2 regions of the Butyrivibrio sp. ob235 genome follow, and region 2 is predicted to be linked to the other one. Evidence: a T-box and tRNA genes for the amino acid it is inferred to sense, from the RefSeq annotation. Region 2 holds a T-box; the other holds one or more tRNA genes.

Region 1 (8,048 bases), on a different contig from region 2:
TTCTCTTGGCAAATCTCTGGCATATCTCCACATCGTGAAGGTAGTCCTCAAGGTATTTTCCCGATAAGTAGCAAAGGTCCTCGGGCATGGTTGACGGAAACTCGACATACTTTTTATGGTAGAGCTCTTTAAGTGCAGCCTGGATCTCGCTTCTTCTGCCCTGCTCCTTGTAGGTTCTTATGAGTTCATCCCTCGCCTCGAGATAATCTCCTATACCTTTTGCAAGGTCCACGGCAAGTGTCTGATAGAGCTCAGCGACCTGTTTTCCTAAGTTTCTGGAGCCCGAATGGATTATGAGATACTGGGTTCCATCAGTAGCTCTGTCCACCTCGATGAAGTGGTTACCGCCGCCGAGTGTCCCGAGGGATCTCTCGAGACGCTTGGTGTCTTTCAGCTGTCTGTAGCAGCGAAGCTCGGTTAAGTCGAATTTCTCGACTCTGCCCTCCCAGACCTCTCTTCCTGAAGGCACGGTAAAAGCCGCCATATCAAGCTTCTCAAGGTCGATGTTCTGTTTTCCGAGATTAACTGTGTACATGCCACAGCCCAAATCCACGCCCACGACGTTGGGCACGGCCTTGTCTGTGATGGTCATGGTGGTTCCGATTGTGCAGCCCTTCCCGGCATGGACGTCGGGCATGATTCTGATCTTGGAGCCCTCGGTCATGGGGTAGTCGCACATTCTTCTTATCTGCTCGATTGCCTCGTCCTCGATCACCTTAGCGAAGCAAAGAGCAGTGTTTACTTTTCCTTTGATCTCTATTGTGTTCATTGGTTTTTTCCTTTTTGTCAGAGCCGGGAGTATTGCACGCTCTCGGCTGTTTTCTTTTTTGGGTCCCGGCTATGCGGCTATTCTTTCATACCTTTTCGATGAAAGAACGCTCATCATGAATTTGTAGGGTTCTAAATCGCCGTCTTTTAACATTGAAAAGATCTGCGGATTGCAGCCTGATACAAGCGCCACGCCGCGGTCATTCATTTTTACAGGCTGCTGCTGATTGCGGCTCGACACGTTCCAGAAAACTATCTGGGGAAGCTTGAAGCCGTATCTTGCAAACTGCGCCTTCGCGTTCTCAAAATTGGTCATTCCGGAATTATTAGCACAGTAGTCGAACTCCATGTCGGAGATGATGTAGAGTTTCTCCGGCATGTCAGCCTGCGTGAGTTTGTTGTTTACGGCAGTTCTTAAGATTAGCATGAAGGTCTTTTCGATGTCAGTGTTGCTGACTTCGTTGAACCGCATGCAGTAGCGGACTTTTTCCACTATGTCGCATCCCTTGATCTCCACGAGTCTCGGGTTCGCCGAGAAGGTGATGAAGTGATTATGAAAAGCGCCTGTATTTTTCTCTGCAAAATAGATGCCAAGTGACTGCGCAACTGCTGCCGGTGTGGGATTGTCCCAGCCGTACATTGAGCCCGAGCCGTCGACAACTACGAGGGAGTTCTCCGCGCCCGCAAAGTTCGGGAGCGCGTTCCAGGTAGCGTTCATCGCCTGTCTCTCTTCCACGCTGAAGGTTTTACCTCTTCTGTCTATCACGGGTGCGATTACATCATAAGGTGTGAGCGCGCCTGTATTCATGACTGAAGGGTCTGCCTGCGCTCTATTTATGAAAGCCTGATATCTCTCGCCGTCATTCCTGATGAAGGCCTGTCTGTACTTGTAGAGCGCCTTGGAGGGCTGCTTCTCGTAGTCAAAGGTGTAGTCCTTCTCACGGAGGTTGTTCTCTATGATCTTGATCTGCGCTCTGAGTGCCGACAGGGTTCTGCGGTACTCGGAGTCAGTCATGCCAAGGGCCTTCGCGATCTTCTTTGCATTGCTTATGGTTTCCTTGTTGCTTGCGTTGATGGAAGGGAGCCATTTTGCCAAGAGAGAGATGTCAGTGGTGGCGTTCATATCTGAGCGAAGTGTTTGCTCTATGTAGTTCATGACTTCTTTTTCCACAGGTGTGTCCATGAGCGCAAGAAGATCGTCGTATCTGCCGTACTCCGCAACGTTCGCGATGTTCTTTTTCACAGACTCAGGCTCTGTAGCGGCGAGGTACTTAAGGATTACCTTGAAAACTCGTCTCTCACCGAGGCCGCCTCTGATGTCTCTTGCAAAGAAGAGCATTTTCATCGCAAGGTCCGCATCCTCAGCGTACGCCTTCACGAATCTGGTGATGATGTCTTCCTCGGAAGCTCTTCTGAGCGCGCCTATTGTTGCGAAAAGATCAAGGCAGTCGGACTGTGTTGAAACATAGGTAACTGCGCCGTTCTCTGTATATGTGATGTTTGCTTCTTTCTTTAAGAATGATAACATGTTGGTTTCCTCCTGTTGTTGCTCACAGATCTGTAGCTTCCATGAGCCGCTTTTCAAGATACTGTTTTTTACGCGCCGCGGGCTCTTACCCCGCAATGCCTAAATCATGCTACAGCTGACTTTTCAACGCGTCCCTAGTTAATTGCTGTTAGTATCTTCTTTTTTTCAAGACACATACACCCTTCCGGGCTGGAGCGGGATTTGAACCCGCGATCACGGATTATTCATCCGGTGCTTCACCTCTTAGCTATCCTGTAAGTTAGTTGCTGTCTGTGTCTTTGTAACTCGCCAGGCCTGTTGTGACTTGACTTTGTGACTCGCCAGGCCACTTGTGACTTGGCTTTGTCTTTGTTGTGACTTAATCATAGCGCAGTGTATTGGAGATAAAAAGATGCAGTTTGACTCTTTTCTGCGACCCCAATATAATGTTATAAATGGTTTATATATGTTTTTTATGATGTAATATACATCCCCATAAAAGAGGTGCAATATGACAGAAAAGTATAAAATCTATCTTTCAGAGGATACAAAATCAAGACTTATAAATGACGCTGAACTCTTCGAGTTCACCAAGAATGACGAAAGCGTGAATCTCAACGCTTTTCTCAAGACGCTGATTGTGAACTACTTTGATCAGTACAGGCACGACAGCGAGGCGCTGCTCGCGAATATTATGCAGGATCTTAGCGAGCTTTCTTCTATTAGTAAGAAGGATGCAGCTTTTCTTGCAGATAAGATCGTGAGCACATATATTAAGGCTGACCGCCACCAGAGCGGCAAAAACTCTGCGCTCACCCTGACTGTGAGCGGCTCTTCCTATGAAATTCTGAAGATAATCGAGAACAATATGTTGGCGGAAACGTCCCTCTCACAGTACCTCAAGGACATGTTCAATGCTTACTTGTCCATTCCACGAAGCGAGCGAGAGTCCATCATTTTCAAGGACAGCTATGAGGATATTTCGCGGGCACTGAAGGAGCACCGGGTCCTCTCTTTCACAACCACAACCTCCGGCGACAACAAGGCTTACTATGTTGAGCCCTATATCATTGCGCCTTCCAAGGAGGAGCAGTGCAACTATTTACTGTGCTTTGACAGGCGCGCCAAAAAGCACAGGACTTTCCGCATCTCCAGGCTTCGAAGTGTCTTTGTCAGCTCCGACACGTTCACGCTTAATCCGGACATTCAGGATGAGCTTCGAGAAAAAGCTCTGCGTAGCCCTCATTCTGTGAGTCTGCCCGTGCAGGCTGTCATACGCCTCAACCCTTATGGCGTCAGAAAGTTCAAGGCAATCACCAAGAACCGCCCACTTGTCTCCAAGATTGAAGGTGACCTCTATTACTTTGATTGGCCCGAGCTCCAGCTTGAGGAGTACTTCAAGCGTTTCGGCCGCGACGCCATCGTAATCGAGCCGGAATCCCTGAAGGAGAAGATCAGGAAGTTCTATTATTATGGGCTGAGGGAATATAGTAGGTGAGGAGTTTATAGCTTGTTGTGCCAAGATACGATTGCTTTTCTTGTTTTCTTGGTAGTGTTCAAAACTTGTTGTACCAATATATGTTGACTATTCTTTATATCTTGGTAGTGCTTGGAAGCAGCTCTACCAAGATATTTCTTTTTTCCACTTTTTCTTGGCATCAAAAAATCTTTTCCATACCCAGATCTATGCATTATTTATGTTATCTTGGTAACCCATGATTTCTGCATAAATCCACTTAGCAATTTTCCTTCGGAAGATTTACCTTTTTCCTTCCACATTCCACATTTCACAGTTTTTATGTAGTATAAAAGTCCGAGGGTATGAAAATTTTATAAGGGGAGCGAGGAATGAACAAAATCAAGAGAAATCTTTTATGTTTCACCACAGCTATGCTGTGTCTATTTTCAGTAATCGGATTAACAAACTTCACCGTTATTGCAGCAGAAACATCCGCGGCTCAGACAGAAACGCCTGCAGCCCTGGTTGCACCCACCAATCTTAAATGGAGTGATGATCATCACGCAATTTTCACAGTCGTAGATCAGGAAGCTTACTATTTTGTTTACTTGGAGAAAGATGGCAAAACCATCATGACCTGGCATTGGGGATGACCTGATCCATCCGAGGTTCAACAGTGACGGAACCATTTCATTTACGATCACGCACTTCAGTACTTTTGCCTTTGCTGAGAGACAGACTGTAGGTGCTGTTGAGCAGGGCTCCGACGGAAACAGCTATGAAGTTATCGGTACAAACACAATTGAATTCACCGGTCCGAAGAACAAGAATATTAAGAAGATAAACGCGAACGCAAAAGTAAAGGTTCCGAAGAAAGTTCTTAAAGCCTACAAGAAATTCCTTCCCCTCAAAAGGTCTTAAGGGAAAAGGACAGAAGATCAGTTAAACATTTCCGCCGCGGTTTTCTGATAGATCAGATAATCCTCTTCCGAGAAATTCACGATGGTTATCTCTATCTCGTATCCGACGTTTTCAGCAATCCAATCATTAACAGCGGCGAGGGCAACCTTTGCCGCTTCTTTTTTGGGATACCCGTAAACTCCTGTAGATATTCCAGGAAAAGCGATGCTGTGAAGGTCATTCTTTTTTGCCAGCTCCAGACTGTTCCAGTAGCAGTTACGAAGGTCCTTCGGATCCGAGGCACTGCCGCTGTAAATCGGTCCCACAGTGTGAATGACATGCTTCGCAGGAAGGTTGTAACCTCCCGTGATCTTGGCCTCACCGGTTCTGCAGCCGTTAAGCGTTCTGCACTCGTTCAAAAGCTCCGGACCCGCAGCCCTGTGTATTGCGCCATCAACGCCGCCTCCGCCAAGCAGACTCGAGTTCGCTGCGTTAACAATCGCATCTACTTTGAGTTTAGTTATATCGCCTGCATGATAATTTATGCTGCTCATTTTTCTTCCTTCCCTTCTGTGTTTCCATCTTCTTCAACAAGCACAAACATATCGTCAGGTTGCTTGCATCTCGGGCACACATCGATATCACGGATGCTTTTTCCTTCCTTCTCCTCATCAAAAATGTAACCACACGCTCTACATCTGTAAACTGCCATAAGCACCTCCTCAGTCATTTTCCTTAACTAAAAATTGTACTGCATGAAATTGCCATTATGCTTGAACCCATAAGCCTCGTAGAGCTTAACGCCCATGTTGGAGGCAGTGATGTAAATTGTTCCGCAGCCGTAGTCCTTTGCTTCCTTGACAACTCTGTCGAGGAGCGCGGTTGCTATCCCCATTCTGCGGTAATTCGGATCGGTATACATGCTTGACAGGATTCCAAGCCTTCCGGACGGACACGTGAAGTACGGCGGTTTCTCCGCAAACGACATTCCGCTTGTTCCCACGATTTTGTCCCCATCGAATGCCAGCCATGAGACATAGGTGCCGGCAGCCATATTTTTCGTATAAAAATCGCGAAGTGCTGCGTTTAGGTCGACGCCTTCAGGGGGTGTTTTTCCTTCTGAAGTGTACTCCTCCGTCAGCTGATTGATTCTCATGCTGATGATGGTGTCCAGGTACTCCTGCGTCAGTTTCTTGTATTCAATGCTCATGATTTTCCCCCAATTTTCTCTGCAGATAAAACATGCAGATGAAGCACATTATGATCTGAACAATGGTTGAACACGGCGTCGCAAGGCCGATTTTGAAAAGTGATACCGGCTCCTGCTTACTCATGAAATACGACACAGGAATCCTTATAAGGAACGCGCCTGCGATTCCCTGAAGCATGACAAACTTCGTATATTCCATGCCGTTGAAGAATCCAATGAAGCAGAATAAAAAGCATGTAAACAGGCAGTCGATGGCGTACGCCTTCAGATAATCCCAGGCCGCCATGATGACTTCCTTGTCATTAGCAAAAAGTCCCGCCAGAATATCGCCGTGGAAAAATCCCATGTAAAACATGACCACTGCAAAGATGAAAGACACGCCTATCGCATATTTTAGGCCCTTGAAGGCTCTGTCGTATTTCTTTGCGCCTCTGTTCTGTGATACGAAAGCGGACATTGACTGGGCAAACGCCGCCGGAATCAGCATGATGAATCCGCATACTTTCTGCGATACGCCAACTCCCGCGGAGGCCACAAGTCCCAACGCATTGACTATTGCCAGGATCACAAGGAATGAAATACCTACGAGAAGATCCTGAAGCGCAACCGGCGTACCTATGAAAAGAATTTTTCCTATAATACTTCTGTCCACGCTGAAGCTCTGCCTGCTGAGCGTGAAGGGCAGCGTCTTTTTCCTGATCAAAATAAGTGAGATTATCACGCTCACAAGCTGCGCAGCCACCGTGGCATACGCCGCTCCGCGGGTTCCCATCTTAAAACCGGCCACTAGAACAAGGTCCCCGACAATGTTGCAAATGCAGGCAATCAGCACAGACACCAGCGGCGTGATAGAATCTCCGAGCCCTCTGAAAATACTGCCGATTAGGTTATAGGCTATTATTATGATGATTCCCATTCCGCAAATTCTTATGTACGCTGAGGTCAGGTCAAACGCCTCCTGCGGTGCGTTCATCGCCTTTGCAAGTCCGCTCGAACACAGGGGAATAAGTATTGTTAGAATCACTCCCAGCGATAGAAAAAGCATTATTCCGTTTGCGACAACGTTTCCGCCTTCCTCTCCTTTTTTTTCTCCAATCTTTTGTCCCAGGAAAACAGTGATGCCAAGGGACAAGGCGGTCATGAGGTTCGTGATTGTCTGCATTATCTGCGAGCCGGTGGAGACTCCCGAAACATCCGCGGACTCTCCGAATTTTCCTACTATCAGAAGGTCAACCGCACCGTACAAGGACTGCAAAAACAGCGCAAACAGCACCGGAATTGCAAACTCCAGCAGTGGCCTTAATATTTTTCCTTCTGTAAAATCTATTTGTTTCTCCATTTACTCCTCACTTATTGCACGGTCACTTTTAATGTCTTCGAAATACCGTTTACAGCATAATAATATATGTCACATGTTCCTGCGCCAACGCCCGTGATATTTCCGTTTTCATCTACAGCAGCAACATTCTCATCAGAAGATTTATAACGGAACATTGGTGCATGCTCTTTCATCTTCTTGGAATTATCATCGAGCTTTACAGATGCCTTAACCTTTGTCGTCTTGCCAACTTCTACGGAAACACTCTTCTTGGAAAGATGTATGGATTTGACATTAGCAAACTCTTTATTGTCTTTTCCGGAAACATGTGCAGTAATGGTTCTCCCGAGTTTCTGACCATTACTATCATAGCCCACAACATAGATCTTGAAGCTCTTTTTAAAATTAATCGGTTTTCCGTTAAGCTTTTTGAAAGTTGCGGTAGTTCTGCCTGTAGTCTTCATATTCCTTTGGGAAAAATCAGTGCCGCAATATGCCGCATAAACATCGAACTTTGATGCAGTGCCTTTACTCCAGCTGACTATGAGTTTTCCCTTCTTCTGTTTTACTTTGACTGATGAAAGGAAACGTGATTTTGCATCAGGTGTTTTTTCCTCGCTTGACTTTTTTATTATCCACTCGGCAGTCGCGGAATCCTTATAGTTGCCTTTGCCGGTGACAGTCACTTTATAAGTGCCGGGTTCTTTTGCTGTGAGATCTCCGGTTATGTCATAACAGTTTTCCGGAAGAACTGTGTCTCCGAGCATAACCTTTTCGACTTTTACATTCTGCTCAGAGCCTGTATATTCCAAGGTTGCAGCATTCAGCGTAACTGTTGCTCCCGCGATTGATTTTCCTGTTATTTCAGTTTTGATGCTCACCGGAT
Region 2 (8,048 bases):
TAGCAATAATCATTTACCTGTGCGGCTTCGTACTGTTCTTCAAGACAATACTCAATAAGCCCGCAAAAAAGACTAGCAAGAAGGAGGTGTAAGGATATGGCATTACTTATTCAGTACACACTTATATTCTCCGCCGTTTTGATTCTTGTTGCTCTTGGCGGTATGTTCTCAGAACGAAGCGGTATAATCAACCTGGGTCTTGAGGGTATCATGGTATTCGGTGCCATGGCAGGTGCTATGGTAATGGTGCTTCTTCCTGAAGATGCATCAAAGTTCACTATAATATCACTTACTCTTATCGCAGCAGCATTGGCCGGCATGGTTTCATCACTGCTTATAGCTGTCGCTTGTATTAACTTTAATGCGGACCAGACTCTTATCGGTACAGCGCTTAACATGCTTGCTACAGCCGCTGCAACAGTTATTATCAAGGCATTTAATACTGCAAGATCAAACGGTTCTGATTTCTCAGCAAAACTTGACTATGTAAGAGGACATGATGCCTTCATGTTTAGCATTGGACCTTTGCAGCTATCATGGTTTGTTGTTGTAGCCGCATTACTTCTTGTAATTGCTATAGTTGTCTTTTACAAGACCAAGTTTGCGTTAAGACTTCGTGCCTGCGGTGAGCATCCTCATGCAGCAGATTCAGTTGGTATTAATGTATACAAAATGAGATATGCCGGTGTAATCATTTCCGGATTCCTTGCAGGAATCGGCGGTATCATCTACATCGCTGCCGCAAACTCAACCTGGCATTTTGATTACGGTGTTGCAGGTGCCGGCTTCCTTTCTCTTGCGGTTATGATCTTTGGTCAATGGAAGCCCGAGAGAATAGCATGGTCAGCAATTCTGTTTGCTGTTTTCAGATCCTTATCAAACGTATACATGGGTATCGGTTTCCTGCACGCACTTCCGATTTCAGGAACAGTTTATAACATTATGCCTTACGTGATTTCACTTCTCGTTCTTGCATTTACTTCCAAGAACTCCAGAGCTCCTAAGGCTGAAGGTATCCCTTACGATAAGGGACAGCGCTGATGCCCGCTGTTATGTCCCAATAATTTAGGGACATGACATTTAATAACATAATACAGAGGTACTGACATGACACATGAAGACCTTATCTCAAAGGCACTTGAGGCCAGAAAAATGGCCTATACACCCTATTCACACCACGCCGTAGGAGCCGCCCTCCTTACGAAGGACGGAAAGGTTTATCTTGGCTGCAACATTGAAAATGCTGCATACACACCAACAAATTGCGCAGAAAGAACAGCACTGTTCAAAGCAGTAAGTGAAGGAGAACGGGAATTTTCAGCAATAGCTATTGTAGGCGGTCCGGATAATCAGGAAGAACTTCCGATCTGCGCTCCCTGCGGAGTATGCAGACAGGCCCTCAACGAATTCGTTGATCCCGAGACCTTTGAGGTAATACTTGGTACAAACGATCCAAAAAACTACAAAATATTCAAGCTTGCTGAATTACTGCCCCTGGGCTTTGGTCCTAAAAATATGAGTTTTTTGAAGGATTATCAATAAAGAAAGAAGGATATGAAATGGATATCAAAACAATTTTAAATCACTGTGATCACACACTTTTAAAGCAGGAAGCAACCTGGGATCAGATAAAAGAGATTGCTGATGACGGCATGAAATACGAGACAGCTTCTATCTGCATTCCTCCCTGCTACATCAAGCGCGTTCATGACTACACAAACGGAAAGCTCAATATCTGCACAGTTATCGGTTTCCCCAACGGAAACATGACAACCGAGACAAAGGTATTCGAGACAAAGGATGCTATTGAAAAAGGCGCAAATGAAATCGATATGGTTATCAATATCGGTGAACTTAAAGCTAAGAATTATGACTATGTTCTGAATGAAATCAAGGCAATCAAGGCTGCCTGCGGTGACCACATCCTTAAAGTTATCATCGAGACCTGCCTCCTTACAGATGAGGAAAAGATCAAGATGTGCGAGCTTGTTACAGAGGCTAAGGCTGATTACATCAAGACTTCCACTGGCTTCTCTACTGCAGGTGCTACATTTGATGACATCGCACTCTTTGCCAAGCATGTTGGTCCTGACGTAAAAATGAAGGCTGCAGGCGGAATTGGAAGCATCGCTGATGCTGAAAAGTTCATGAAGCTTGGCGCTGACAGACTTGGAACCAGCAGAATCGTTAAGATAGTAAAGGACGAAAACCTGATATAATAACCCGACATAAAAAAGCCCCCCGACGGTGTAATTCCCACAAAAAGCTCGTTGCAAAATACGCATAATCGCTTTTTGTGGAAACCACACTGCCGGGGGCTTTTTTATTTACAGTTTCTCAACACCGATAGTTACTTTCTCGCCGTTGATATCCCATTCTTTAGCGTTTGCTACATCATTGTCATATACGATTTCAGTAGCAAGAACCTTGGTTGAAATAGAATCAGCATTATCCTTAACGATCTGAGCAATCTTGTCATTACCGTTTACAGACAGCTTGATGTGATCCATAACTTCAAAGCCTGAATCCTTACGCATTGTCTGAACCTTACTGATAACCTCATACATGAAGCCCTCGTTAAGAAGCTCCTCTGAAAGATTGGTATCAAGAACTACTGTGATGCCATGATCCTCTGTACTCTCGAAGCCTTCCTTCTGAGCCATATCGATGAGGAGATCTTCCTCAGTAAGCTCAACTGCTGTTCCGTTAACTTCAAATTTAAGAGCTCCGTTAGCCTTAAGCTCATCCATTGCATTATTTCCGTCGAGTGATCCCAAATACTCCTTAATTCCGCCGAGTACCTTACCGTATTTAGGTCCTACTGTCTTAAGCTGAGGCTTGAAGGTGTATGTTGTGAAATCTCTTACATCATCCGCAAAGACTACCTTCTTAACATTCAGCTCATCCTCGATGATCTCCTGATAGAACTCAGAAACTGTCTTCTCAGCCTTAACATACATCTGTCCGATAGGCTGACGGTTCTTGATTGCAGCTGCATTTCTGCAAGCACGGCCAAGAACTACGATCTGAAGTACTTCATCCATGTTCTCCTCGAGTTCCTTATCGATGAAGCTGCTGTCAACCTCAGGGAAATCGCAGAGATGGATTGACTCAGGAGCTGAAGCATCACTTGTTCTTACAAGGTTCTGGTAAATAGACTCTGTCATGAAAGGAACCATGGGAGCTGCTGCCTTAGATACGTTTACAAGTGCTGTGTAAAGAGTCATGTAAGCAGAGATCTTATCCTGCTCCATTCCCTTAGCCCAGAAACGCTCACGGCATCTTCTTACATACCAGTTGGAAAGATCATCAACAAATGCATCAAGTGCCTTTCCTGCTTCAGGAATTCTGTAATTCTCAAGGTTCTTATCAACCTCACCGATCATGGTGTTCATCTTGGAAAGAATCCACTTATCCATTACAGTGAGCTTGTCCTTCTCAAGTGTGTACCTGGAAGCATCAAATCCGTCGATATTTGCATAAAGCACGAAGAATGCATAGGTATTCCAAAGTGTTCCGAGGAACTTTCTCTGTCCTTCCTGAACTGTCTTACCTGCGAATCTTGAAGGAAGCCAGGGAGCAGAGTTTGTATAGAAGTACCATCTGATTGCATCTGCGCCGTATTTCTCAAGAGCCTCAAACGGATCAACCGCATTGCCCTTTGACTTACTCATCTTCTGTCCGTTCTCATCCTGCACAAGGCCGAGTACTATAACATTTTTAAATGCAGGCTTATTGAAAAGAAGTGTTGCCTCTGCGTGGAGTGAGTAGAACCAACCTCTTGTCTGGTCTACAGCCTCTGAAATGAACTGAGCAGGGAACTGCTTCTCGAAGAGCTCCTTATTTTCAAAAGGATAGTGGAGCTGAGCGAAGGGCATTGCACCTGAATCGAACCAGCAGTCGATAACTTCCTTAACTCTGTGCATCTTCTTGCCACACTTAGGGCAGGTGATTTCAAACTTATCGATATAAGGCCTGTGAAGCTCTGTAGTCTCAGCAGAAGGATCTCCTGAAAGCTCAGCAAGCTCTTTTCTTGATCCTACTGAAAGCTGGTGGCCACAGTCATCGCACTCCCAGATATTGAGAGGTGTTCCCCAGTATCTGTCACGGGAGATACCCCAGTCCTGAATATTCTCAAGCCAGTCACCGAAACGTCCCTTACCGATTGATTCGGGAACCCAGTTGATCTCCTGGTTGTTTCTGATGAGATCATCCTTAACCTCTGTTACCTTGATAAACCATGAGGAACGTGCAAAGTAAAGAAGGGGTGTATTACATCTCCAGCAGTGAGGATAATCATGCTCCATCTTAGGTGCTGAGAAGAGAAGACTTCTCTTATCGAGATCCTTAAGTACTTCAGGATCCGCACTGATAGCACCCTCATCCATTTCCTTCTGTGTGGGTTTGCAGCGCATTCCGGCAAAAGGTGTCTCAGGTTTAAGCTTACCTTCGCCGTCAACCATCTGTACAAGAGGAGCATCGTATTTTCTTCCGACACGAGCATCATCTTCACCGAATGCAGGAGCGATATGTACGATACCTGTACCATCTGACATCGTTACATAGTTATCGCAGTAGATGAAGAACGCCTTCTTGTGCTGTTTGTCTGCTTCATCCTTTGCACACTGGTAAAGAGGCTCGTATTCCTTATACTCGAGGTCAGTACCTACATAAGTCTCAAGAACTTCGTAAGCCTTCTCACCCTCTTCCTTGGCAAGTGATCCAAGTACTGTATCAGCAAGTGCCTCAGCGAGGTAATATGTATAGCCATCTGCTGCCTTAACCTTGATATACTTCTCATCAGGGTTTACGCAAAGACCGATGTTTGAAGGAAGTGTCCAGGGTGTGGTTGTCCATGCAAGGAAATATGCATCCTCATCCTTAACCTTGAAGCGAACAACAGCTGTGCGCTCTTTGAGCACTTTATAGCCCTGTGCAACCTCGTGTGATGAAAGAGGTGTACCACAGCGAGGGCAGTAAGGAACTACCTTGAAGCCCTTGTAAAGAAGACCCTTCTTCCAGATCTCATTAAGAGCCCACCACTCGGACTCGATGAAGTTATCATCATAGGTGATGTAGGGATGATCCATGTCTGCCCAGAAACCAACTGTTCCAGAGAAATCTTCCCACATTCCCTTATATTTCCATACGGATTCCTTACACTTCTTGATGAAGGGCTCCATACCGTATTCTTCAATCTGCTCTTTTCCGTCAAGACCGAGGAGCTTCTCTACCTCAAGCTCAACCGGAAGACCGTGAGTATCCCAGCCTGCCTTACGGGGAACAGTGTAACCCTTCATTGTGCGGTATCTCGGGATCATGTCCTTGATAGCACGTGTGAGCACGTGTCCGATATGCGGCTTACCGTTTGCAGTCGGCGGTCCGTCATAGAACATATACATCTCACCCTTGCTGCGAGTATCTACGCTCTTCTGGAAAATATCCTGATCTTTCCAGAATTTCTCGATCTCTTTTTCACGGGCGACAAAATTCATATCAGTGTCAACCTTCTTATACATTTGAGACTCCTTTCGATTAAAAAAGACCCGTCCTGTAAAAAGGACGAGTCTGAACTCGCTGTACCACCTGTTTACGCATACTCCCCGAATTTACGGTTTTATATGATTCTCCGTAACGGGGAGACTCCGTCATGACTTACTGTAGTTCAGTCATGCAGCTCAGAAGTGATTTTCTATATTCTGTACTTGCACCTGCTCGCACCATCCGCAGGCTCTCTGAAGCTTTCCATAAATATATACTGTCTTCGTCACAGCTTTTTCTATACAATTAAAAATTATTTTATTCATAGTATTAAAAAAAGTCAATAGGATGTATCGATTTTATTCATTATAATAAACGCTTTCCTTTTCATAGAATAAAACTGCCCCGTCTTTATAAGGTGAGCCGTCATGGGGATAAAGAATATCAGGATCGACTGTTATAGGCAAAATCTCGACATTCTGCTCATCACCCGTAAGTCTTCTCATATTTTCCTGCATAATCTCCCCGTACTGCTGCGCTGTATTATCCTTCAAACTCGTAATCGCCGCGGATGTAAGATACCTTCCGGGAAACAGAATTATCACTCGGATACACGCTGCAACTATCACGAAAACTGTTGCCGCACTTAACGCTCTTACCAGAGTTCTATTATATCCCTGCTCTTTTCTTGCAAAAATCCATCCAGTGAAATAAAACACATTCAGAACTATAAGCAATATGAAAACATAGAAGACCGAATTCGATACCCTGTTAACAGAGAGTTGCTCCTCTATGTACACTTTTGAAATCTCTGAGTTTCCAATATATGCAAAAGGCGAATACAGAGCTGAAATCAGGCAATAACTAAGTACTGTAATCACACCGGGCAAAGGAAACTTAAACTTTACCGCATCCTTTTTCTGCAGCTCCAGAAAAGTTCTCCATATAAGGATTCCTGCGAGAATCGCAAATCCCAGAACTTCAATACTTATATGACGAAGAACAAAATGAAATCCCAGTACAAAAGAATTCCTTACTGTGACAAATACGCTGTTTTTTACGGAGTTTGCCATTGCCATGCGGTTTTTATTACCCGGCGAAAGAAGATTCAGGGCTGTCCCCACAAAATAAATCAGTGAAGGAATAATCGCTCTTTTAATATGTGAGCAGTCCTTGTCACCAGACAGGAGCTGGCTTAACAGCGCAAACAAAACTGCCATGATGATAAAAAGAAGTCCGCCAAAAACAGTTATATTATTAACTCCTGCAGCCAGAAATCCCGCAAGAGATGAAAGCACTGTTAATGGCACGGATTTATCACAAACAAAGGAATTCTTCAGAAGAAGTGCCAGAAAAAGCACAAATAAAGCATGTCCAAAGGTATAATGAACGGCGCTGTTATACCAGGTAAAACCCTCTGCCTTTCCATCCACAAGTTCAACAGTGATAAGAAATGTCAATAAAAATAACGGATAATTCATCCTGTCTGTTTTTAAGACATCTTTCCCTATCACCTTAAAAAGCGCAAAGTACGATAAAAACATCGCTCCAAGCATAATAAATGCAGTCAGGTGATAAAACTCAGTCTTGAAAACCGCAGGCTGAAGCTCCATCAGAAAGCAGGAGATATAAGTCCCCTGCCATCCAAAATATGTATCAAATGTATCTTCAAAAGCTGCCCCTATAGCCTTAAGCACAGAACCTGTATGAACAAATGCCCTATGAGGCAGCGCACCGTAAGTAAAATCATCCGCCCAGGGAAAGGCATACCTTGCGATATAGATAACGGGAACAATAAGTGCCAACGTGATTACGGTCAATAAGCAGCATTTAAATTTATATTTTGATTCCGATTCAATAGTATAATCAGACTCTCTCATTTATATCTCCGGCTTCAGTTTTCTTTTTTCTTAAAGAACTTGAAAAGCATTGGATAAACACCAAGCATCACAAACACAACTATCGTGTACCTGATAAATCTCACCATAAAAGCACCCGTGGTGTTGGATGCAAGAAATTCCTTTGAAAAAGGAAGCTTAAGAGCAGTATTTAGTACCAGATAAACAGCCGCTCCTCCCACAAGCCTTATAATTATTTCAAGCGGTTTTCTTGTCTCTTCAAAATTAACAAATCTTTTCTCAAATTCTATAGCCAGATAAAAGCCGGCCATAACTCCCATAGCTGTATAGTAATCCGATGTTTTGCAATAGAAAAATCCAATTGAAGATACCGCAAAGAATATAAGATTTAACAGTGAGCGTCTCTCTTCCCCGACCTTTTCGTAGATAAGAGGAACGATGAATACAATTGCAATACCGGTGGCCCATCCCGTCAAAACATCCGTAGGATAATGAACTCCGACAACTACTCTAGATATTCCTACAAGAAAAGGAATTATAATAGCAATTATTAGAACAAATCGGTTTTTCAGATACCCTGCAAGTGATCCGTACACTGTTGCCGAATTCATTGAATGAGCACTCGGAAAAGAGTAACCCTGCGCAGAAATATCATCCAGAGCTCCCGATTTTTCCACAGGCCTGAAGCACTTAATATTTTCATGAACC

What was found. A T-box is a leader RNA that pairs with one kind of tRNA and senses whether it is charged. The one in region 2 lies ahead of ileS (isoleucine--tRNA ligase), so its partner is inferred to be a tRNA-Ile.
Region 1: it encodes a tRNA-Ile, which carries the amino acid that the T-box ahead of ileS (isoleucine--tRNA ligase) is inferred to sense. The anticodon was not compared.

Annotation. Positions count from the first base shown of each region.
Region 1 is NZ_FOBE01000026.1:37,666-45,713, forward strand. Features, by position in the region: gene BMW61_RS15885 (RtcB family protein) at 1-769, opposite strand, end outside; gene BMW61_RS15890 (DUF2828 family protein) at 839-2,296, opposite strand; tRNA gene BMW61_RS15895 (tRNA-Ile) at 2,486-2,549, opposite strand; gene BMW61_RS15900 (WYL domain-containing protein) at 2,787-3,773, shown strand; gene BMW61_RS15905 (hypothetical protein) at 4,124-4,387, shown strand; gene BMW61_RS15910 (O-acetyl-ADP-ribose deacetylase) at 4,673-5,188, opposite strand; gene BMW61_RS22060 (hypothetical protein) at 5,185-5,346, opposite strand; gene BMW61_RS15915 (GNAT family N-acetyltransferase) at 5,374-5,844, opposite strand; gene BMW61_RS15920 (MATE family efflux transporter) at 5,834-7,183, opposite strand; gene BMW61_RS15925 (Ig-like domain-containing protein) at 7,195-8,048, opposite strand, start outside.
Region 2 is NZ_FOBE01000004.1:2,459-10,506, reverse strand. Features, by position in the region: gene BMW61_RS05060 (ABC transporter permease) at 1-92, shown strand, start outside; gene BMW61_RS05055 (ABC transporter permease) at 97-1,041, shown strand; gene BMW61_RS05050 (cytidine deaminase) at 1,108-1,542, shown strand; gene deoC (deoxyribose-phosphate aldolase) at 1,560-2,219, shown strand; gene ileS (isoleucine--tRNA ligase) at 2,328-5,519, opposite strand; T-box leader at 5,556-5,780, opposite strand; gene BMW61_RS05035 (hypothetical protein) at 5,841-7,361, opposite strand; gene BMW61_RS05030 (phosphatase PAP2 family protein) at 7,376-8,048, opposite strand, start outside.